Regions from separate parts of the Steroidobacter flavus genome, predicted to be linked through region 2. Evidence: riboswitches for the same ligand, from Rfam matches in the RefSeq annotation. Region 2 holds a riboswitch; the other holds the start of a gene.
What was found. A riboswitch is a leader RNA that binds a small molecule or an ion and turns the genes downstream of it on or off. The one in region 2 is predicted to bind thiamine pyrophosphate.
Positions count from the first base shown of each region.

Region 1 (11,422 bases), on a different contig from region 2:
CTTCACGAGTGCGATCCCAAACGATCAGCTTGGCGATCATGGGATCGTAGTGAGGTGTGATCTCGTCCCCTTGTTCGACGCCGGTATCGAGCCGCACATGCGCGGAAGGCGCGGGTGTCTTGAAATACGCGAGCCGGCCAACCGAAGGCAGGAAGCCTTTCTCCGGCTCTTCGGCGTAGATGCGAACTTCGATCGAGTGCCCGTTCAGCGGCACTTGCTCTTGGGCCAGAGGCAGATCTTCGCCAGCGGCAACGCGCAGCTGCCATTCGACGAGATCGAGCCCCGTGATCATTTCAGTGACCGGATGCTCCACCTGCAGGCGCGTATTCATTTCCATGAAATAGAAATTGCCCTGCGAATCGGCGATGAACTCAACCGTGCCGGCGCCGACATAACCAACGGCGCGAGCAGCGTCGCAAGCCGCTTTGCCCATCGCTGCACGCTGTTCCGGCTTCACGCTGGGCGCGGGCGCTTCTTCGACGACCTTTTGATGTCGACGCTGCGCCGAGCAGTCGCGCTCGTTGAGGCTGATGGTGTGGCCCGCCTTGTCGGCGAACACCTGGATCTCGATGTGGCGCGGCTGCTGGAGATATTTTTCGATGAGGACGTTGTCATCGCCGAAGGACGTGCGGGCTTCGCGCTGACATGAAGCAAGCGCTGCGGGGAATTCACTGGTCGCGTTGACGACGCGCATGCCCTTGCCGCCGCCACCGGCGGATGCCTTGATCAGCACTGGATAGCCGATGCGATCGGCTTCACGCTGAAGCAACGCCGGATCTTGATCGGCGCCGTGATAGCCGGGGACCAGTGGCACCTTGGCCTGTTGCATGAGTGCCTTGGCGGCCGACTTCAAGCCCATGGCGCGGATACTCTTCACCGGCGGACCGATGAACACGATGCCATTCTCTTCGCACGCATGCGCGAAGCTCTCGTTCTCGGACAGGAAGCCGTAACCCGGATGCACGGCCTGTGCACCGGACTGTTTGCAAACTTCGATGATGCGATCGACGCGCAAATAGCTCTCACGCGACGCGGCCGGGCCAACACAGTAGGCCTCGTCAGCGAGGCGCACATGACGCGCGCCGGCGTCGGCTTCGGAATACACCGCGACGGTGCGAATGCCGAGCTTGCGACAAGTGGCGATGACCCGGCATGCGATTTCGCCGCGATTGGCGATCAGGATTTTTTTGAACATGTCTTTCTAATCCTTGCTTACATGCGGAACACGCCGAAGCGTGTGTCGCCGACCGGTGCGTTCGCCGCGGCCGCGAGGCCGAGCCCCAAGGTGCGCCGGGTCTGAGCCGGATCGATGATGCCGTCATCCCAGAGGCGCGCGGTGGCGTAGTAAGCACTGCCTTGCGTCTCGAACTGCGCTTTGGTCGGCGCCTTGAAGGCTTCTTCCTCGGCGGCGCTCCATTGCTTGCCTTGAGCTTCGAGCGCATCACGACGCACGGTCGCGAGCACGTTCGCGGCCTGCTCGCCGCCCATCACTGAGATCTTGGAGTTCGGCCAGGTCCACAAGAAGCGGGGCGAGTAGGCGCGACCACACATACCGTAGTTGCCAGCGCCGTAGGAACCGCCGATCAACACAGTGAACTTCGGCACTTGGGCCGTCGCGACCGCGGTCACCATCTTCGCGCCGTGGCGAGCGATGCCTTCGTTCTCATATTTACGGCCGACCATGAAGCCCGTGATGTTCTGCAAGAACACCAGCGGGATGCGGCGCTGACTGCACAGCTCGATGAAGTGCGCGGCCTTCTGCGCCGACTCGGAGAACAGCACGCCGTTGTTGGCGATGATGCCGACGGGGTAGCCGTACACGTGCGAGAAGCCCGTCACGAGCGTGTTGCCGAAACGAGCCTTGAATTCGTCGAAGCGCGAGCCGTCGACGATGCGGGCGATGACTTCGCGCACGTCGAAGGGCTTGCGAGTATCGGCCGGGATGACGCCGTACAGTTCCTCGGGGTCGTACAGCGGATCTTCCACCGCTTGCGGCTGAAACAAGGTTTCGCGAGGGCCGAGGTTGCCGACGATGCGGCGAACGATGGCCAGCGCGTGATGATCGTTCTCAGCGAGATGGTCCGCGACGCCAGAGATACGCGTGTGCACGTCGCCGCCGCCGAGATCTTCAGCGCTGACGACTTCACCGGTCGCGGCCTTCACCAGCGGCGGGCCGCCGAGGAAGATCGTGCCTTGATTGCGAACGATCACGGCTTCGTCGCTCATCGCGGGCACGTACGCGCCGCCAGCGGTGCACGAGCCCATCACGCATGCGATCTGCGGAATGCCGAGCGCCGACATGTTTGCTTGATTGAAGAAGATGCGGCCGAAATGTTCCTTGTCCGGAAACACTTCGTCCTGCATGGGCAGGAACGCGCCGCCGGAGTCCACCAGATACACGCAGGGCAGGCGGTTCTCGCGGGCGATCTCCTGGGCGCGCAAATGTTTCTTGATGGTGATGGGGTAGTAGGTGCCGCCTTTGACGGTCGCATCGTTGCCGACGATGACGCACTCACGACCGTTGATCCGACCGACGCCGGCGACAGCGCCCGAGCTCGCGACTTCACCGCCATACATTCCGAAGGCGGCGAGGGCGGAGAACTCGAGAAATGGCGTGCCGGGATCGAGCAGCAGATCGATACGATCGCGCACCAGCAGCTTGCCGCGCGAAGTATGTTTTTGCCGGGCGCTTTCGGAGCCGCCCAATGCGGCGGTGGCAGTCCGACCCCGTAACTCATCGACGAGCGCGCGGAGGGCGGCGCTGTTGGCGCGGTATTCGTCGCTGCCGGTTCGCAGCTTGGAAGTAATGACGTTCATGAAACCCCTGTTAGCCGCGGATCCGCTCGGCCCGACGGCATTGTAGGAGGGGCAGGCCAAGAAGTGAATGGCGATTCACAAAAAAAACTGGGATTCACTTCATGCTAGGATCAGGGCATGAGCTACAAGCGATCCTTCCTGATGGAGGAGCGGCTGGCCGATAACCGCCAGCGCATCCTCAAGGCGGCGCGGGCCCTGGTCGCCGAGGGCGGGTTCAATCACGCCTCGATTGCGGCCGTGGCCGCCAATGCCGGGTTGTCCGCCGGGGCCATCTATCGTTACTTTCCCTCCAAGTCGGCGCTATTCGTCGAAGTGCTGACCAGCGCGATCGATCACGAGATTGCGATCCTGCAGGAGATCGTAAAGGGTGAAGGCGATGTGACCGCACGGCTGCGGGCCTGCGTGGAATCGTTTGCGAATCGCGCGCTGGAAGGGCCGTATCTGGCCTATGCGTTCATCGCCGAGCCGGCCGAACAGGAGGTCGATGAGGCGCGGTTGCTGGGTCGTATCCGCTTCGGGGAAGTGTTCAAGTCGCTGCTGATCGAGGGCATCGATAAAGGCGAATTCCCGGCGCAATCCATCGATATCGGCGCGGCTTGTATCGTCGGCGCGTTCACTGAAGCATTGATCCGGCCGATCACGCCTCGAAGCAAGCGGGATGCGCGCACGGAACTGGTCGAGGGCATCGTGGCGTTCTGTTTACGAGCCGTCGGTGCAAAGATTTCCTAATTCGATGCGTCAGTTCACTCATATTCTCTCGATTCGCACGACCCGGCGCGGTCTGGTGGATGTCACGCGCGAGGTTCGTAGCTGGGTGGCTGCTCAACAGGTCGCCACCGGCTTGCTCACGATCTTTTGTAAGCACACGTCGGCGTCGTTGTTGATCCAGGAGAATGCGGCCCCGGAGGTGCGCAGCGATCTGGAAGCTTTTTTCGAGCAGATCGCGCCTGAAGATCCGGGCCGTTAGGAGCACGACGACGAAGGTCCCGACGACATGCCGGCCCATCTGCGCACGGCATTGACCCAAGTGCAATTGTCCATCCCCGTGCTCGACGGCGAGCCGGTGCTCGGCACCTGGCAGGCCATCTACCTGTTCGAGCACCGCCAGCGGCCCCATCAGCGCGAACTCGTCCTGCATTTGTTGGCCGATTGAGGGTTGTCCGTTTCGCGACGAAAGGTGTCGAACTTGTTAGGGACGCCGCGACACGGACTCCTTACACTGTGAGCCGACCCGCCCTCCTGTTGGAGCATCCGTTTGAACTCTTCGGCCGAGGCTCGCGATCCTGCCAGTTGGCGGGACGAGACCGCTTTCCCCATCATTATTGCCATCAGTTTCTGCCATCTGTTGAACGACACGATGCAGTCGCTGCTGCAAGGCTCCTATCCCGCGCTCAAGGCGAGCCATCACCTGACGTTCGCGGAGCTGGGCTGGATTTCGCTGGCGTATCAGCTGACCGCGTCGATGCTTCAACCCGTCGTCGGTTACGTCGCCGACCGTCGGCCCATGCCGTTTTCGTTGCCGATGGGCACGTTGTTCACGGCGTTGGGCCTGTTGGTGATCTCACTGGCCGGTAATTTCGAGTGGCTGCTGGCCGGCGCGGCGATGCTTGGCATGGGCTCTTCGGTGTTTCATCCGGAAGCGTCGCGCGTGGCGCGGATGGCGGCGGGCGGTCGGCATTCGCTCGCGCAATCGTTGTTTCAATTGGGCGGCAACGCGGGTCAAGCGATCGGTCCGTTGCTGGCGGCGCTGGTCGTCGTGCAGTGGGGGCAGTCGGGCCTGGGAGCGTTCGCGCTGCTGACGCTGGTGTCGACGGCCATCCTTTGGAACGTGGGCGTCTGGTACAAACATCATGGCTTGCCCCGCTTGAAGCGAGCGCACAGCACGCGCCGGCAGGAATCGGCGATTCCGCGCAAGACGGTCGTGCGAGGCATGACCATCCTGCTGCTGCTGATCTTTTCCAAGTACGCCTACATGGCGAGCCTGACCAACTACTACACGTTCTATCTGATCGAGCGCTTCAACATGAGCGTGGTCGAGGCGCAGGTGCATCTGTTCCTGTTCCTGGGCTCGATCGCCGTCGGCACGCTGCTCGGCGGCTATTTCGGCGATCGTTTCAGTCGCAGGGCGATGATCCAGTTCTCCGTGCTGGGCGCGTTGCCGTTTACGCTCCTGTTGCCGTTCGTGAGTCTGGCGTGGACCGAAGCGCTCACAGTGGTCATCGGGCTCACAATTGCGTCCGCGTTCCCCGCGATCGTCGTGTATGCGCAGGAACTGATGCCGACCCGTGTCGGCATGGTCTCGGGACTGATGTTCGGCTTCTCGTTCGGCATCGGCGGATTGGCCGCCGCGTCGTTCGGACACCTGGCGGACGTCTACGGAATTGCGTTTGTTTATAAGCTCGGCGCGTTCCTGCCGGTGCTCGGTGCGCTGGCGATCTGGCTGCCTGATCTGAAGCGGATCAAAGCCGCCGCGTAGCGATGAGCACGGGCATCGAAGGTTCGGCGTTAGCGCTGGTTCGAAAGCTGGAAGAGAGCCCCGAGGCGATCGTCGCGTTCTCGCGTGACTATCCCGCCGGCTATTTGATCGCGCGTCATCAGCATGACCGCGCGCAGCTCATCCATGCGTCGTCGGGCATCATGCGCGTCGATACGCCAAACGGCATCTGGGTCGTGCCGCCGATGCGTGCGATCTGGGTGCCGCCGCAAGTGCCTCACGAAATCCGTGCGAACAGCGCGGTGAAGATGCGCACGTTGTTCCTGCGGCCCGATGCGAGATCGGGCTTGCCGGCGGAGTGCTGTGTCATCGAAGTCACATCGCTGCTTCGTGAGCTGATCTTGCGCATGGTGGCGCTCGCTGAAGCCGAGCCGCGCGTGGCGCCTTCGGTTCATCTGACCGAGCTGATCCTCAGCGAGATTCGTGAGATCGGCACCTTGCCGTTGCACATCCCGATGCCGGCAGATACTCGCGTACGGCGTATTTGCCAGGCGATTCTGCAGGATCCGTCGGATTGCAGGACCAGCGCGGAGTGGGGCGAGACCGTGGGCGCGAGCTCACGCACGCTCGAGCGTTTGTTTCACAAAGAGACGGGGATTACGTTTGGGTCGTGGCGTCGACAAGCGCGCTTGCTTGCGGCGATGACTCAGCTTGCGGCCGGTCGCCCGGTTGCGAATGTGGCGGGCGATCTTGGCTATGACAGCCCGAGCGCGTTCACTGCGATGTTCAAGCGGGTGTTGGGCCACCCGCCGAGTCAGTTCTGTCCGTCACTCACGCAACGTGAGTTGCCCACAGGTCGTTGAGGTAGCCGAAGCTCCAGTTCTCGGGCGGCTCGCGCGCCACGATCTTGTCGGTGACGTGCGATTCCATCAGATCCACCAGCTTGGGCTCGAACGGCATGCCCGACTTGGTGGAGAAGAACAGTTTCACTTTCGGGGCGGTGAGCTTGGCGGGATTCTGCTCCACGACCACGCCCAGCTTGCCGGACGCCATGCGCACCAGCGAGCCGACCGGGTAGATACCGATGGTCTTGATGAATGTTTGCAACACCATCGAATCGAAGTGACCTTCCCACGAGGCCATGCGCGCGACCGACTCGGCCGGATCCCAGCCTGATTTGTAGGGCCGGTCTGAAGTGACGGCGTCGTAAACGTCGCAGACTGCGCTCATGCGCGCGATCAAAGAGATTTTGTCGGCCGTCAGTGCGTCGGGATAGCCCTTGCCGTCGATGCGCTCGTGATGATGGCGCGCCACATCGAGCACGCGCTCGTTGCTGACGCCGCTTTCCAGCAGCATCTCGTGTCCGCGCACCGGATGCGATTTGATGATGGTGAATTCGTCGTCGGTGAGCTTGCCTGGCTTGTTGATGATGTCCTGAGGCATCACTGCCTTGCCCAGGTCGTGCAGCAGTCCGGCCATGCCAGCATCGCGCAACGTCGGCTCATCGAGGCCGAGTTGTTTGCCGAGCGAAACCATCAACGCGCACACCGATACGGAGTGCATGTAGGTGTATTCGTCCGCGGTCTTCAACCGACACAGGCTGATCAGCGCGTGCGAGTTGCTATCGACGGAGTCGACGATGTCATTGACCAGCGGCGCGCACTCGCTCGTGTTGACGGCGTTGCCCATGCGCGCTTCAGCGAATAAAGAATTGACCGCCTGCTTGGAGCGCTTCAACACATTGGCTGCGTTGTGCAGCTCATCGCCCATTGATCGGCGAACTTTGGGTTTCGACGCTGGCGGCGGCGTCGGCACGATTTCGATGACCGGAGTCTCGGTCTTGGGTCGTGCGACGTCCAGGCCCTTGGATGTATCGATCCAGCATTCCTTCAGGCCCGACGCTTTCAGCCGGGCATGCGACTCCGCATCCACCAGGAAGCGGGTCTTCCAGAAGGAGTGTTGTAGCCACGGTCCCTCGACCGAAGCCACGAACATCCCGGTTCGAACTTCAGATATGGCGATTTTTTTCAGCATGGCGTTCGACTGGCAGCCAACGGGCCGCGCGTAATCCGTCGTCTGTTGACCTGCATCGGCAGGCGCGGACCAAAAATTACGGTGACCCCGTAGTGGATTATGAGAGGTCCGTCGCAAAGCGGATGCGGGGCAGGGGGAGGGAAAGCGCGGCGCGCGGCGGCATTCAGGGGTTTCCCTCACGACGCGGTGCGGCTGAGTACCATCTCACTCGTTATGGAAATTCGTTCTTGGCGGCGGAGCAGAAATCCATGCGTGTCCTCATCACCGGAGCTTCCGGATCCGGTACTTCCACGCTGGCCCGTGCGCTGGCGGCTGAGCTTGGGACGAGGGCGTTCGATCTGGATGATTATTTCTGGGTGCCGACGTCGCCGCCGTTCAAGGTCAAGCGCGATGCGGAGGAAAGATTGTCGATGCTGGTCCGCGACCTCGAGCAGGTGAAGATCGCGTTGATCTCCGGCTCGATCGTCACGTGGGGCCGAGAGTTGGCGGATTCCATGTCGATCATTGTTTTCTTGACCGTGCCCACCGAGATTCGGGTCGAACGGCTGCGTCGGCGTGAGCAAGAGCAGTTGGGCTACATCGATCCGGCGTTCATCGAGTGGGCCGCGCAATACGATGAGGGTCGCTTGCCGGGGCGCAATCGACAGAAGCACGAGCAGTGGCTGGCGGAGCGGAATGTTCCGATCGTTCGTATCGATGGCGAAGTTTCATTGGAGCACTCGCGGTCGGTCGTGCTGGCCGCGATGAAACAGCTGGCGTGAACGCAGCTTGACTCTCATCGCTCGCAGCAGGTAACGTCGCGCTCGCTAGGGGAGTCCCTATAGGGGCTGAGAGGTCATTGGCGCTCATGCGCGATATGGCGACCCTTACACCTGATCCAGGTCATGCTGGCGTAGGAAAGTCGTAAGCGCGGAGCGATAGTGTCTTTGATGACGTCGCACGCGCGCGTGCTACTCACGGCGGTTCTGGATCTCCAACTGGAGAATCAGATGAATGCCAAATCGGTCCCCGTCAGCACGGCCGCGCTGCCTTCCTCCCGAAAAGTCTACGAATCCGGCATCTTATATCCGCACATCAAGGTGCCGATGCGGGCCATTCAGCTGCATCCGTCGGCCAACGAGCCCGATGTGTGGGTCTACGATTCCTCCGGTCCGTACACCGATCCGCGAGCAAACATTCAAATCGAACGGGGTCTGACACGCATTCGCGAGCCGTGGATTCTGGCTCGTCAGGATGTTGAGCGTCAGGAAACTCAGCAGCAAGCGATCAACCAGTCGCCGTTGCGCGCGAAATCGAACGCGGGCGTAACTCAGCTCGCCTACGCACGTGCCGGAATCATCACGCCCGAGATGGAATTCGTGGCGATTCGCGAGAATGTCGGCCGCGCCAAGCTCAAAGCAGCGAATGGCCGGGATGGCAATTCATGGGGCGCCAACGTGCCCGAGTACGTGACACCCGAGTTTGTCCGCGCGGAGATCGCGGCGGGTCGCGCGATCATCCCGGCGAACATCAATCATCCCGAGTCCGAGCCGATGATCATCGGCCGCAACTTCCTGGTGAAGATCAACGCCAACATCGGCAATTCCGCGGTGAGCTCGAGCATGGCGGAAGAGGTCGACAAGATGGTGTGGGCCATTCGCTGGGGCGCGGACACCGTCATGGATCTGTCCACGGGCAAGAACATTCACAACATCCGCGAATGGATTCTGCGCAACTCGCCTGTGCCCATCGGCACCGTGCCCATCTATCAAGCGCTGGAGAAAGTGGATGGCGTCGCCGAAGCGCTCACATGGGAGATTTTCCGCGACACGCTCATCGAACAAGCGGAGCAGGGCGTCGATTACTTCACGATTCATGCGGGCGTGCGGCTCGCTTACATCCCGCTGACGGCGAATCGGGTCACCGGCATCGTGTCCCGGGGTGGCTCCATCATGGCGAAGTGGTGTCTCGCGCATCATCGCGAGAGTTTCCTGTACGAGCACTTCGAGGAAATCTGCGAGATCTGCCGCGCCTACGATGTGAGTTTCTCGCTCGGCGACGGCTTGCGTCCGGGCTCCATCGCGGACGCAAACGATGCCGCGCAGTTCGCGGAGCTCAGAACGCTCGGCGAGCTGACTCGCATCGCCTGGAGGCACGATTGCCAGGTGATGATCGAAGGGCCGGGCCACGTGCCGATGCATAAGATCAAAGAGAACATGGACGAGCAGCTGAAGCACTGCGCCGAAGCGCCGTTCTACACGCTCGGGCCGCTGACCACGGACATTGCGCCTGGCTACGATCACATCACGTCGGCGATCGGTGCGGCCATGATTGGCTGGTTCGGCACGGCGATGCTGTGCTACGTGACGCCTAAGGAACATTTGGGCCTGCCCAATCGCGACGACGTCAAAACCGGCGTCATTACGTACAAGATCGCGGCGCATGCGGCGGATCTCGCCAAAGGCCATCCCGGTGCACGAGATCGTGACGATGCGATTTCACGGGCGCGCTTCGACTTCCGTTGGGAGGATCAATTCAACCTTTCGCTCGATCCAGACACGGCCTGCGCATTCCACGACGAGACCATGCCGCGCGAGGCGCACAAGCTTGCGCACTTCTGCTCGATGTGCGGCCCGAAGTTCTGCTCCATGCGTATCTCGCACGAGGTGCAAGCGGCGGCGCGTGAATCGGGCATGAGCGAAATGGCGCTGAAGTTTCGAGAGCAGGGCGAAATCTACATTCGTTCAGAGCTGGGCTGAGCAACGTGCGTGTGTCGATCGTTGGGGCCGGCGTGGCGGGCATGACTTGCGCGGTCGAGTTCGCCGAGCGTGGCATTCCTACCGAAGTATTCGAGCAGGCAGCCAACTTCGGCCCGCACAGCTGCTCGTGGTACGCCGGCGGCATGCTTGCGCCCTGGTGCGAGTGTGATCATTCCGCCGATCTGGTCGCAACGTTCGGCGAGCAGAGTGTCGAATGGTGGAAGCAGCGAGTGCCGACCCTGGTACAACAGGGAAGCCTCGTGGTTGCGCACGGCCGCCACTTCTCTGAACTGGTCGCATTGAGTCGTCGGACGAGTCGTTATGAATGGCTGGATGCGGGCGGCATCAGCGAGTTGGAGCCGTCGCTCGCGAATCGCTTTCCGAAAGGCTTGTTCTTCAAAGACGAGGCGCACATCGACCCGCGTGAGGCGCTGCGGTGCCTGGCCGATCGATTTATCTCTCACGGCGGGCGAATTCACTTCGGCGTGACCAGCACCGCCCGGTCTGACGGCGATCATCTGGTCGTGGATTGCACCGGCCGGGCCGCGAGGGAGGCTCTACCGGAGCTTCGCGGGGTCAAAGGGGAAATGCTGGTGCTGCGGTCGAGGGAGATCTCGCTCAATCGCCCGGTGCGATTGCTCGACCCCCGCGTTCCGGCCTACATCGTGCCGCGTCCGAACGGCGTGTTCATGGTAGGTGCCACCATGATCGAGAGCGATGAGCTGAGCCGAGTGACTGCGCGCTCCGTGCTGGAGTTGCTGAGTGCGGCGTGTTCGTTACATCCGGCGTTCGCGGAAGCGGAGATTTTGGAGATGGGCTCGCAGGTGCGGCCCGCGTTTCCGGACAACATGCCGCGCATCGCCTGGCGCAGCGATCGTATTTATATCAACGGATTTTTCCGGCATGGATTTTTGCTCGCGCCAGCTTTCGCGCAAATGGCAGCGGACGCCGTGTTGACCGGCGAACCTTGTGCTCAGGTGGCGTATGAAAATCACGCTTAACGGAGTCGAGCGAGAGATCGCGGAGAGCCGCCTGGACCAGGCGCTCCAGGAGCTGGGCTATCGCGATGGCACGATTGCGACCGCTGTGAACGGACTGTTCATTCCCAAGACCCAGCGCCTGGAGATCGTTCTGAGCGAAGGCGATCGCGTCGAGGTCGTGGCGCCGATGCAAGGAGGATGACGTGCGCGTATACGACACGCTGCTGACATCCAGGCTGCTGCTCGGAACATCGAGATATCCCTCGCCGGCCGTGTTGACCGAGGCCGTCAAGGCGTCGGGCACTGAAGTCGTGACTGTTTCTCTGCGGCGCGAGTCGAGTGGCGAACGTTCCGGGCAGGGCTTCTTTTCGATCATTCGGTCGCTTGGCGTGCGTGTGTTGCCGAACACGGCGGGCTGT
Region 1 is NZ_JBHSDU010000014.1:1,160,426-1,171,847, reverse strand. It holds gene ACFPN2_RS27450 (acetyl/propionyl/methylcrotonyl-CoA carboxylase subunit alpha) at 1-1,195, opposite strand, end outside; gene ACFPN2_RS27445 (carboxyl transferase domain-containing protein) at 1,213-2,817, opposite strand; gene ACFPN2_RS27440 (TetR/AcrR family transcriptional regulator) at 2,935-3,546, shown strand; partial or broken gene ACFPN2_RS27435 (secondary thiamine-phosphate synthase enzyme YjbQ) at 3,551-3,970, shown strand; gene ACFPN2_RS27430 (MFS transporter) at 4,073-5,293, shown strand; gene ACFPN2_RS27425 (AraC family transcriptional regulator) at 5,296-6,114, shown strand; gene ACFPN2_RS27420 (HD-GYP domain-containing protein) at 6,083-7,285, opposite strand; gene ACFPN2_RS27415 (AAA family ATPase) at 7,534-8,046, shown strand; TPP riboswitch at 8,084-8,201, shown strand; gene thiC (phosphomethylpyrimidine synthase ThiC) at 8,275-10,023, shown strand; gene thiO (glycine oxidase ThiO) at 10,029-11,024, shown strand; gene thiS (sulfur carrier protein ThiS) at 11,008-11,205, shown strand; gene ACFPN2_RS27395 (thiazole synthase) at 11,207-11,422, shown strand, end outside.
Region 1: it holds a riboswitch for thiamine pyrophosphate, as region 2 does, so the genes downstream of both, thiC (phosphomethylpyrimidine synthase ThiC) here and ACFPN2_RS09130 (TonB-dependent receptor) in region 2, are expected to answer to the same signal.

Region 2 (11,422 bases):
TTCGCGAGGGCGATGATGAACGACCCGGAATTGTTGCTGCTCGACGAGCCGTGCACCGGTCTCGATGGAGATGTGCGAGCGACTGTGCTCGGGTTCATCGAGCAACTGGCGGAACAAGGAACACAAATTGTCATGGCTGTGCACGATCCGGAAGACATCGTGCCGGCGGTGAGGCATGTGTTGAAGATTCAGCGGGGTGGACGAACGCAGTTGCTAGATAGACACTAGCCGTCCATGAACTCCTTCCGCGGCGCTGGTTTGAAGGTCGCATTCGTTGCGATGCTGCTGACCGTGGGCGGCTGTTCGAGATTCTTCGTTTACGATACATACAAACCGGGGGTGCCGTCCGGAGAGCCGGGCGTTCTGCGGCTGGTCAACGAAGATATGGCGTTGCAGGTGAGCTTCGTGTCGGACCTGAGGTTTGCAAGCTTCGGTGGGGTGGGATTGCCGGTGGTCCCTGTCGCCGCGGGCCCGACGAGTCGCCCCCGAAAGATAGAAATGAACTTGCTGGTAACTTTGCCGGGCGGCCGGCCGTTCTCGATTGCGCCCGTGTGCCTGGACCCACCTGTCTCGCGGCTTTGTCCTCAAGAAGTCCGAGTAAGCAACGTCTCCTACTTTGGCAAAGATGCGGAGGACGGACGTACGCGGTCGGTCTTGGATTTCTTCCACCCGTGGACGACCAACGGCAAGGCACCAATCACCGATCAGGACGTCTTCACGCATCATCTCTTCCGTGGCAAGGGTCCGCTGCAGAGTGTGACCGTGACTCTCGAATACAAATACGAGTGCGGGGACCGATGCCCGAATGAGATCTTCCTGTCGACCGACGAGTTGCTGGTGGTGGAGGGAAGACAGTTTGGCCACGGCGTGCAGCAGCTGCATTGGGGGCGAGTGAAGGAGTACGAACCCGCGATGGCTATTCAATGAAGTATTTTGCAGCCATGCTCTTCGCCATCCTGCTGGCGCTGAGCTTTACGTCGAGCGCCGAGCCATTGCAGCCGGCGCAAGAGCTCGCGGCTGAAGTCGCGGCGGGCGAGCACGCGGGCATCGAGTCATTCATCATGCAGGTCGACGGCAACGTCGTTGGTCGCGCAGTGGCGGACACGTTGGAGAAGCGGCCGCCGGATCTTCGCTCTGCCACGAAATCCATTACGGCGCTGTTGATCGGTATCGCCATCGATAAGGGCGCGATTCCGTCGGTGCAAACGAAAGTGATGGATCTGCTCCCGACCCGGCGCACCACCTTCGAAAAGGATCCGTGCAAGGCGGCGATGACGCTCGAAGACCTGCTCACCATGCGCAGCGGTCTCGATTGCAACGATTGGGATCCGAAGTCGCCGGGCCATGAAGACAAGATGTATCGGGAGCAGGACTGGGTCGCTTTCTGGAGCGAACAGAAGATGCGCGCCGATCCCGGCAAAGAATTCTCTTACTGCACCGGCAACGTCGTAGCCCTGGGCGAGATTCTCGCAGCAGCAGTGAGCATGTCCGCCGATGCGTTTGCATTGAAGAACCTGTTCATTCCCATCGAGGCGCGCCGCGCCGAGTGGCGGTATTTCGATAACAAGCGCGGCGTCGATACCGGCGGTCACCTGCGATTGGGCCCGGACGACCTGCTCAAAATCGGCGACGTCGTACTGAAGCGCGGCATGTACAAACAAACCCGCATCGTCTCCGAAGCCTGGATCGACGCAATGACCCAGGAACGTACCAATATTCCCAATGTGAACCAGCGCTACGGCTATCTATGGTGGCTGGATCACACCAAAGATCCGAAGCTGCCTCAGACAAGACTCTGGTGGGCGCAGGGCAATGGCGGCAGCTTCCTGATCGTGATGCCCGAGCTGCGCAGCGTGGTCGTCGTGACCGCCACGCGCTTCAACAAGCCCGACATGCTCGAGCCGATGTTCTGGCTCAGAGATCGTTTGTTGCCGGCGATGGCGCAATAGCAACGCAAATAAAAAGGGCGGTGTCCGAAGACACCGCCCTTTGCTCATGTCGTACCCATTGAGCGAATATCCTTATTGAGTTGGTCTTGCGACCATCAGGATCATTTCGCTCCGGGTAGTCGAGGCGCCCGGTGGCGGGTTTATCGCCTAGGCCTTCGGCGCCGAGCGCGCCTTGGCGGCTTCCTCGATGACCACGTCGGCGACGTTCTTCGGCACTGGATCGTAGTGCGAGAACTCCATCGTGTACGAGGCGCGACCCGAGGTCATGCCACGCAGATGGCCGATGTAGCCGAACATTTCCGACAGCGGCACGGTGGCCACGACGGCGATGTTGGTGCCGCGCTCCAGCTGTTCCTGGATCATGCCGCGACGACGGTTCATGTCGCCGATCACGTCGCCCAGGTAGTCGGCCGGGGTCACGGTCTCGACCTTCATCACCGGCTCCAGCAGGATCGGGCCGGCCTTGCGGATGGCTTCGCGGAAGCAGGCCTTGGCGGCGATTTCGAACGTCAGAGCGTTCGAGTCGACGTCGTGGTAGCTGCCGTCCGTGAGGCGGGCCTTGAAGTCCACCGTCGGGTACTGCGCCAGCACGCCTTGTTCCATCTGCATGCGGATGCCTTTTTCCACCGACGGCACGTATTCACGCGGCACCGAGCCGCCGACCGTTTCGTCTTCGAAGATGAAGCCGGCGCCACGTTCGAGCGGCTCGAACGTGATCCACACTTCGGCGAACTGACCGGAACCGCCGGTCTGTTTCTTGTGGACGTACTGCTCGGAGATCGTCTTGGTGAAAGCTTCGCGGTATGCCACCTGCGGCTGACCCATGACGCCTTCGACGTTGTACTCCGTGCGGATACGGTCGAGCGTCACTTCGAGGTGCAACTCGCCCATGCCGCGCAGAATCGTCTGGCCCGTTTCGCGATCGGTCTCGAGCTTCAGCGAAGGATCGGCGCGAACCATCTTGCCCAGGGCGGTGCCGAACTTCTCCTGCTCGGCCTTGTTCTTCGGCTTCACCGACACGCTGATGACGGGGTCCGGGAAGCGCATGCGCTCCAGGATCACCGGGCTCTCGGACGCGCACAGGGTGTCGCCCGTTTCGGTTTCAGCGAGCGAGACCAGCGCGATGATGTCACCGGCGCGGGCTTCTTCGATCGGGTTCGCGTCCTTCGCGAACATTTCCACCATGCGGCCGATCTTCTCGCGCTTGCCGCGAGTCGAGTTCATCACCGACATGCCTTTAGTGAGCACGCCCGAGTACACGCGCACGAAGGTGAGCGCGCCGTACGCGTCGTTGAGCACCTTGAATGCCAGCGCCGAGAACGGCTCGTCGTCCGAGCTCTTGCGCTCGCCGTTCGGGTTACCGTCCTGGTCCACGGTCTTGATGGCTTCGACGTCGGTGGGGGCCGGCAGATAGTCGACGACGGCGTCGAGCATCTGAGTCACGCCCTTGTTCTTGTACGAAGAGCCGCACAGCACCGGGTTGAACACGGCGGTGATGGTGCCCTTGCGGAGGCACTTGCGCAGCACATCGGCCGACGGCTCGACGCCATCTTCCAGGTACTTTTCCATCGCGGCGTCGTCCTGCTCCAGGCAGGTGTCGATCAGCTCGGTGCGGTACTTGGCGATGTCGGCGAGGATCTTGCGATCGCTTGGCACGCTGATGCCCAGCTTGTCGGCGATGTCGGCGGTGATTTCGTGCTCGGCCGGCTTGGCGTCGCGATCGTCTGAATCCCACACCAGGGCTTTCATCTCGACCAGGTCGACCATGCCCTTGAAGTTGTCTTCCGAGCCGATCGGCAGTTGCACCGGCAGCGGACGGGCGCCGAGGCGCTTCTTGATCATGTCCACACAGCGCAGGAAGTTGGCGCCGCTGCGGTCCATCTTGTTGACGTAACAAATACGCGGCACGCCGTAGTTGTCGGCGAGACGCCAGTTCGTTTCAGACTGCGGCTCCACGCCGGCGACGCCGTCGAACACGACGACCGCGCCGTCGAGCACGCGCAGGGAGCGGTTCACTTCGATGGTGAAGTCGACGTGCCCCGGGGTGTCGATGACGTTGATCTTCTTCTTGCGCCAGAACGTCGAGACAGCAGCGGATTGGATCGTGATACCGCGCTTCTGCTCCTGCTCCATGTAGTCCGTCGTGGTCGAGGACTTCAGATCCTTGGTGTCGTGAACGTCGACGATCGTGTGCTTGCGGCCCGTGTAATACAGGATGCGTTCGGTGGTCGTGGTCTTACCGGCGTCGACGTGGGCGATGATGCCGATGTTTCTAATATCGGCAAGGGCTGTAGTACGGGGCATGTCAGATTTCCGTTACAAGGTCTGTGCGCAGCTAGGTTTGTGGGTCGTTTAGCGGGCGCGGATTCTATCGGAAAACCGCGCAAATACGATGACCCAGGCGGCCCAAAACTAGGGCGCCCAGGCGAAGGGCGCGCATTCTACCTGAAAAATCGGCCGAAGTTGTTGTAAGAGAAAGAAAATTTTCAGGGATTGCCGGGAATTTGACGGCCCGCCGTTCAGCCGCGGCCGTACGGCCGGGCCCTGGGGCCGGCCAAATTCGCGGGAGTAGGGGATTTTCGGGCCTGCCGGCCGTGCGCCCTGGTCGCACGACCTCCGGGTCAGGCCTGAATGTCCGCCTCGTACACGATGACCGCGTCGCCGACGATGCGCACCGACTGGGCGACCTTGCCGGACGACTCGATGGCCACTTCGACCATGCCGGGGCGGCGCATCCACATGCCCTGGCGGCCCTGGAACACGACGCGCCCGTCCTGCGGCGTCATCAGGCCGTGATTGACCAGGTACACACCGAGCATGCCGTGCGCATTACCGCTGACCGCGTCTTCGCGGATACCGAGCGCCGGGACAAACATTCGCGACTCGGTGCCCACGACGCCGTTGTTCTCGACCAGCGCGAACACGAAATAACCTTCCGCGCCCACGTGCGAGGTGAGGCGGGCGAGCTCTTCGAAATCCGGCTTGATGGAGCCGAGCAGGTCGTTGGACTTCAAGCCCACCAACAGGCGCGAGCCGCCTTTGGTGAGAACTTGCAGCGGACAATCCACGTGCAGGCTCGGGCTGGAAATGCCAAGCGCATTCAACACCTGGCGGCGATGATGCTCCGGAATGACAGGGCCGAGCGAGGGCGGGTTCTGGGTGATGGCGATGCGCAGGTCGCCGTCGATCTCGGTGACCTCGATTTCGACGATGCCGGCGCCGGTGCGCTGCCGGATCTTGCCGCCGGGCTTGCCATCTTTCTTGGCGCGCACGTATTGAGCGGCGATGGTGGCATGACCCACGAACGGCACTTCGTGCCGGGGCGTGAAGAACCTCACTTGCATGTCGTGATCGCTGGCTTCGGCTTCCAGCACGAACGCCGTCTCGCCGTTCACTTCGGTGGCGATGGTCTGCATCTGCTCATCGGACAGATTGTCCGCGTCCAGCACCACGATGGCCGGATTGCCGGTAAAGCGTTGGCGAGTGAACGCGTCGACGTGAAACAGCCGGCAATGTCGGTTGGGCATGGTTGCAGCCATTGGCAAACGAAAGCGCTCCTTATAGCGCTAGAACCGATTGGTGCACAGTGCTTTGTAGGTGATGGGGGCACTTTGTTACAATCGCGCCCGCCTTAGGGGTGGCCCTGACTGGGGCCCGAGATGCCAACCCGCCTGCACGGCTCATTGGCAAACCCGTTGAACCTGATCCGGTTAGTACCGGCGTAGGGAGCAGGTAGTCGGCCACAGTCGTTGTGCCCGTTCATTTCCCCCCGCTCCCACTCCGCTCGCGCCGGATCTTTCTCGAACGAGGATCTGGCCATGCTCATCGATAAACAAAACAGTGCCGGGACAGTCACCCGGGCGGCGATCGTTTCACTGGCGCTCACCACCAGCCTGGCGGCGGCGGCCGAGCAGGACGTGCTCGAGGAAGTGGTCGTCACCGCGACACTCCGTCAGCAATCTCTGGTCGAGGCGCCCGTCAGCGTGACCGTGCTCGACACGAAGACTTTGCGCGACGCCGGTCGCCAGCATTTCGAAGATGTGCTCTCGTCGGTGCCGAATCTCACTTATGCGAGCGGCACGTCGCGCCCACGTTTCTTCCAGATTCGCGGTATCGGCGAGCGCGAGGAGTGGCAGGGCGCGCCGAATCCTTCCATCGGATTTCTGATCGACGATATCGATTTCAGCGGCATGGGCATGCCCGCGACGACGTTCGATGTGGATCGCATCGAAGTGCTGCGCGGACCGCAAGGCTTGCACTACGGTGCCAATGCGCTCGGCGGTCTGATCGTCATGCGCGGTCGCGATCCGGAAGAACAATTTGGATTTGCCACCGAGGCATCGGTCGGCGAATACAACAGTCAATCGCTCGGCGCAGTGGCGACGGGGCCGGTCGAGTCGTTGAATTCGGCGTGGCGCGTGGCGGTCCAGGAATATCGCTCCGACGGTTTTCGCAAAGATACTTATCTCGGTCGCGATGACACGATGGATCGCGACGAGCTCACCGCGCGTGCCAAGTGGCGCTGGCGTCCGAGCGAGAGCACGACCGTCGATCTGACCTGGCTGCATGCGGATCTCAACAACGGCTACGACGCGTGGTCGATCGATAACTCACGCGTGTCGCTTGCCGATCGTCCGGGCAAGGATGCGCAGAAGTCCGACGGCGCAGCGCTGCGCGTCGATACATCGGCCGGCAGCCTCGGGCGGTTGACGCTGACGGCGACGATGTCCGACAGCAACACCGACTACAGCTTCGACGCCGACTGGGGCAACGAGCAAGCCTGGGCGCCGTACACCTACGATTATTTCGATCGCCAGCAGCGCGATCGTCGCAGCCGCAGTTTCGAAGCGCGCATCACTTCTGAAGAAGCAGCCTCGCCGCATGGATTGACGTGGGTCGCGGGCGTGTATGGGCTGGATGTCGATGAGCAGCTCGACTACACATCTCAGGGCGTCTATATCGATCCGTTCTTCCCGGAATATTCCGGTTCCACCGATAAGACCCTGAACAGCGACTACGACGCGCAGAATCTCGCGGTGTACGCGCAGGTCGAAGCGCCGTTCAGCGAGCGCTGGGGCTGGTCATTCGGATTGCGGGGCGAGCAGCGCGATGCCGACTACACCGATCGCCGCACCGGCGAGGGCGAGCTGACGGGCATCGATGCGTCTGCGAAGGACACCATGTGGGGCGGGCAAGCGACGCTCTATTTCGATCCTCGCGATCATCTGCGCTGGTTCGCGACGCTGTCGCGCGGTTACAAGGCCGGCGGTTTCAATCTGGGTGAGGCCGCGCAAGTGCTGCCGCAGTTCCTGCCCGAGTATCTGGTCGGCCTCGACGTGGGTATGAAAGGTCAGTGGCTCGAAGGTCGTCTGTACGCGGATGTCACTGCCTTTTATATGAAGCGCACCGACATGCAGGTGGCGATCAGCACACAGCTCAACCCCGGCGATCCGAGCAGCTATCTGCTCTACACCGACAACGCGTCGGGCGGCCGCAACCAGGGCATCGAAAGCAGCGTGCGTTGGCGTGTGACCGAACAGTTGGAGCTGGGCGCCGCGCTTGGCCTGCTGCGGACTCGCTACTCGGGCTTCCGTCCTGACGGCGTTACCGATCTGAGCGATCGCGATCAGGCGTATGCACCCGAGTATCAGGGGTCGGTGAATGCCACGTGGCGTCATCCGATGGGCTGGATGGCGCGGGTCGATGTGACGGCGACGGACGCTTATTACTTCGACGTGCCTGATCTCGACCCGGAAAAGAACAACTATCGCTCTAACTCGTACACGCTCGCGCACGTCAAGGCCGGTTATGAAGCTGAGACCTGGGCCATCTATGCGTGGGGCCGTAACGTGTTCGACGAGGATTACTACACGCGCGGGTTCTACTTCGGCAACGAGCCGCCCGATTTCGCCAACAAGCGCTACACGCAGCTGGGCGAGCCGCGGCAGTTCGGTGTCACTTTCCGTTGGGAGTTCAAATAATGCGTACCGCCATCGAGATCAGTCTGTATCCGCTCGACGCCGACTACATTCCACCGATCAAGGATTTCATCGATCGGCTGAACAAGTATCCCGAGCTGCACGTCACGACCAACGCCATGAGCACGCAGATCGCGGGCGAGCATGCGCGCTTGTTCGAGATCCTTGGCAAGGAGACCGCAGCCAGCTTCGCCGAGCACGGTCGCAAAGTGTTCGTGATGAAGGTGCTCGGCGGCACCGTGCCCGACGCCTGAGCCGCGAGAGCGTCCATGGAAGAAGCCATCCTCCGGGCATCGCTTGCGCCGGCACCGATGACGAAAATCATCGTCGAGCAATTCCTGGCGACCTCGCCATGGGAAGCCGCGGCGGCGTTGATCGGCCTGGCCTATCTGCTGCTGGCGGTCCGTCGCAACCTGCTGTGCTGGTTGTGTGCATTTTTGAGCACAACGATTTATCTGGTGCTGTTCGCGCAGGCGTCGCTGTACATGCAGTCGCTACTGCAGGTGTTTTACCTGGCGATGGCTGTGTACGGCTTCATCGACTGGAAGCGCGGGCGAACCGAGTCCGGCGAGGTGCGAATCGAGTCGTGGACTGTGAACCAGCATGTGATGGTCGCGGTGCTTGTCATAATCGTGAGCGCGCTGAATGGCTGGGCCCTGTCGCGATGGACCGACTCGCCGGCGCCGTATCTGGATTCTTTCGTCACCTGGGGCAGCATTGTTACCACTTGGATGGTCGCGCGACGCATAATCGAGAACTGGTTGTACTGGATCGTGGTCGACGGCGTCGCTGCCTGGCTGTACTTCAGCCAGGGGCTGCTCGCCACCACGGTGTTGTTCATCATCTATCTCGGGATCGTGGTGCGTGGATATTTCGTGTGGCGGCGGGAACAGCAGTTGCAGAGTAAGTCGGTGGTCGCCGCGCCCTCGACTTGAGCTGGCATGACGGCCGCTGGCAACGCCGCCGGCGCGCTCGACATCGCCGCGCGGGTGCTGGGCATCGCGGTCGAGTCGGTTCTGTCCTGCGAGCCCATCAAGCACGGGCTCACCAATGAAAGCTGGCTGGTGCGCACCAAGCGGGACGACATCGTCGTGCGCCTCAGTAACAACGCCGATGAAGCGCTGCAGATCGATCGTCAGAGCGAAGCCCTGGTGCTCGCGGCGGTTAGCGAGGCGGGCATCGGGCCCGACGTGCTCCTGTGCGAGCCTTCGCAGCGAGTGCTGGTCACGCGCTATCTCGGCGATACCTGGGCCGAGGCTGATGCCGTCCAGGAAGAAAACATCCAGCGCCTGGGACAATTGTTTCGTCGCCTGCATCGCGTGACGCCGCCGGTCAACGTCCGGCGCGTGGAGCTGAACGATACGCTCGAAGGCTATTTCCGCACGTTGCAAGAGCGCGGCATTCAGCCGGCGCTGACGACCAAATCATTGCGCGAACGAGCGTTGCAGGTCGCACTGAAGTTGCGCGAGAACTCCGCCGCCACACTGTGTCACAACGACGTTCATCATTTGAATGTCACCGACGACGGCACGTTGCGGCTCATCGATTGGGAGTACGCGGGCGTCGGGCAGCGGTTGTTCGATCTGGCGTCGGTGTGCGTTTATCACAAGTACGACAAACTGCAGCGCGAGCAGTTGCTGAGCTCGTACACCTCACTCACCGAATTGACGACCTGGCATCGCCTGGAGCTGGCGTGCTGGTTGTTCGACTACGTGCGCGATCTGTGGATGGCTGTGCGCGAAAGCGGCGGCTGATCTCAGGCGCGCCCGGGCGCGCAATGTTTGAACGCCAGCGTAACCTGGCCGCGCAGCGTTCGTAGCAAGCCAAGTTGCTCGGCATCGATTTTGATGCCGTCGGGTTTCTCCGAGTCGGCGTACAAGAGTCCGATGGCTTGCCCTTTCAACATCACCGGCAGCAGGATGAAACTCCTGGCGCGAGTCGCCTTGCGATGCCATTCCGGAATGCGCTGGGCGATGTTCTCGGCCTGCGCGTTCTCGATGACGATGTCGGCGCCCTTCTCGATGGAGACATGGAACGCGTCCGGCGCGAACGCCAACGAAAAGCTGCACTGAGGAATGATGCTCTCGATGTCCGCGCCGAAACCGAAGCGGGCGCGCATCGAGTTCATGCGCGCGTCCCGGATGAAAATCAGGGTGCGCGTGAAGTCCATGCCGCGATACATGGTTTCCAGCACCATGTGCAGCAGGTCGTTCAAGGAGCAATCGGTCGCGAGCGCTTCGGTCACATCGCGGATGCCGGCGGACAGCGCCTGCTGCGAAGTCTCGGTTGCGGTGGTCGCGGCATCCTGCTGTTGTTCATCGATCGCGTCGACGTGCTCCGTCAACGGATCGGGAGTCTGGGCGGGCTCGGCGGTCGAGGTCTCGGCGGTGTCCGCCGGAGTTCCGCTCCAGGCCCGGATCGTTTGCCACGTCGCATTCTTCTCCGCCGGGACATCGAGCCCGGTCGTGCGCTCGGCCATCTCCTTGAGGCTTTGATCGATGAGGGCGCCCAGTTCTCTGACATCGAGTTTGATCGCGGGGCCGTAGCGTCTGCTGAGCGCAAACAAGGCGGCCGACTTACTGGAGGGCGGGGTGCGAAGGGCGGCGTTGCACAGGTCGTTGGCGTAGTTGGCCGCGACCTTCAAGCGATCGACGTCACCGGTAGGGGCCGAGATCTCGCGAGTCGACAGCGTCTCCATGCCTTCGATCAACCGCGCCGGGAAATTCCATTCGCGCGCCACGCCCACGCCCAACTCGCGATATGAAATGCCGAGCACGCGTTCAGCGGCGGCTTCTTCGGGAATCTCCTTGTCCACCAGTGCGCGAATCTTCTGATTCTCCTCGTACAGGAAGAACGTCACCAGCAGCCGTCCCAAGCTTTGGAACATGGCGCAGATGACGGCTTCTTCGCTGTTCGGGATGCCGAGCCGCTGGCCCAGCTGCTTCGAGACGACGCCGGCGAAGAAGGCGCCGACCAGCTCGTTCTGCAGCGACTTCTCCTGCGGACGGCCTTTGGAGAACTCCAGCATGGTCAGCGCCATGGCGGTGTTCCTCACCTCGTCGCAGCCGAGAATCATCACTGCCTTGGAGACCGTACGGATGCGGCCGTGATATTGGCCATAGAGCGCCGAGTTCACCACTTGCAGCAGCTTGGTGGTGAGCGAGGCGTCGCGCAGAATAACCTGTGTTAATTGCCGGGCACTGTGCAGCTCGTTGGCGACGACGCTGTTGATGTCGACGATGGTGGTCGACAGCGTCGGAAAGCCCGAGCAACTGCGCAAACGGCGCAGGATCGCGTCCAGTCCTGGCGGTCGATGATCTTCGGTACGCGTCGGCATGCTCGGCATGAGTTCGTAATGTCATTCGCGGCCGGTGAGCATCCTCGGCCCGCGTTTTCTATTCCGCTGAGACTGTGTATCAACGTGCATCGACCCTCTGGGAGTTTCCTTGAGTGGGGAAGATACGTGGGGCGCACTGACTTGGAGCCGAGTGAGAC
Region 2 is NZ_JBHSDU010000003.1:817,336-828,757, reverse strand. It holds gene ACFPN2_RS09155 (ATP-binding cassette domain-containing protein) at 1-228, shown strand, start outside; gene ACFPN2_RS09150 (hypothetical protein) at 235-927, shown strand; gene ACFPN2_RS09145 (serine hydrolase domain-containing protein) at 924-1,949, shown strand; gene fusA (elongation factor G) at 2,097-4,253, opposite strand; gene ACFPN2_RS09135 (PhzF family phenazine biosynthesis isomerase) at 4,571-5,476, opposite strand; TPP riboswitch at 5,573-5,695, shown strand; gene ACFPN2_RS09130 (TonB-dependent receptor) at 5,768-7,930, shown strand; gene ACFPN2_RS09125 (YkoF family thiamine/hydroxymethylpyrimidine-binding protein) at 7,930-8,181, shown strand; gene pnuC (nicotinamide riboside transporter PnuC) at 8,197-8,862, shown strand; gene ACFPN2_RS09115 (phosphotransferase) at 8,869-9,681, shown strand; gene ACFPN2_RS09110 (HDOD domain-containing protein) at 9,684-11,264, opposite strand.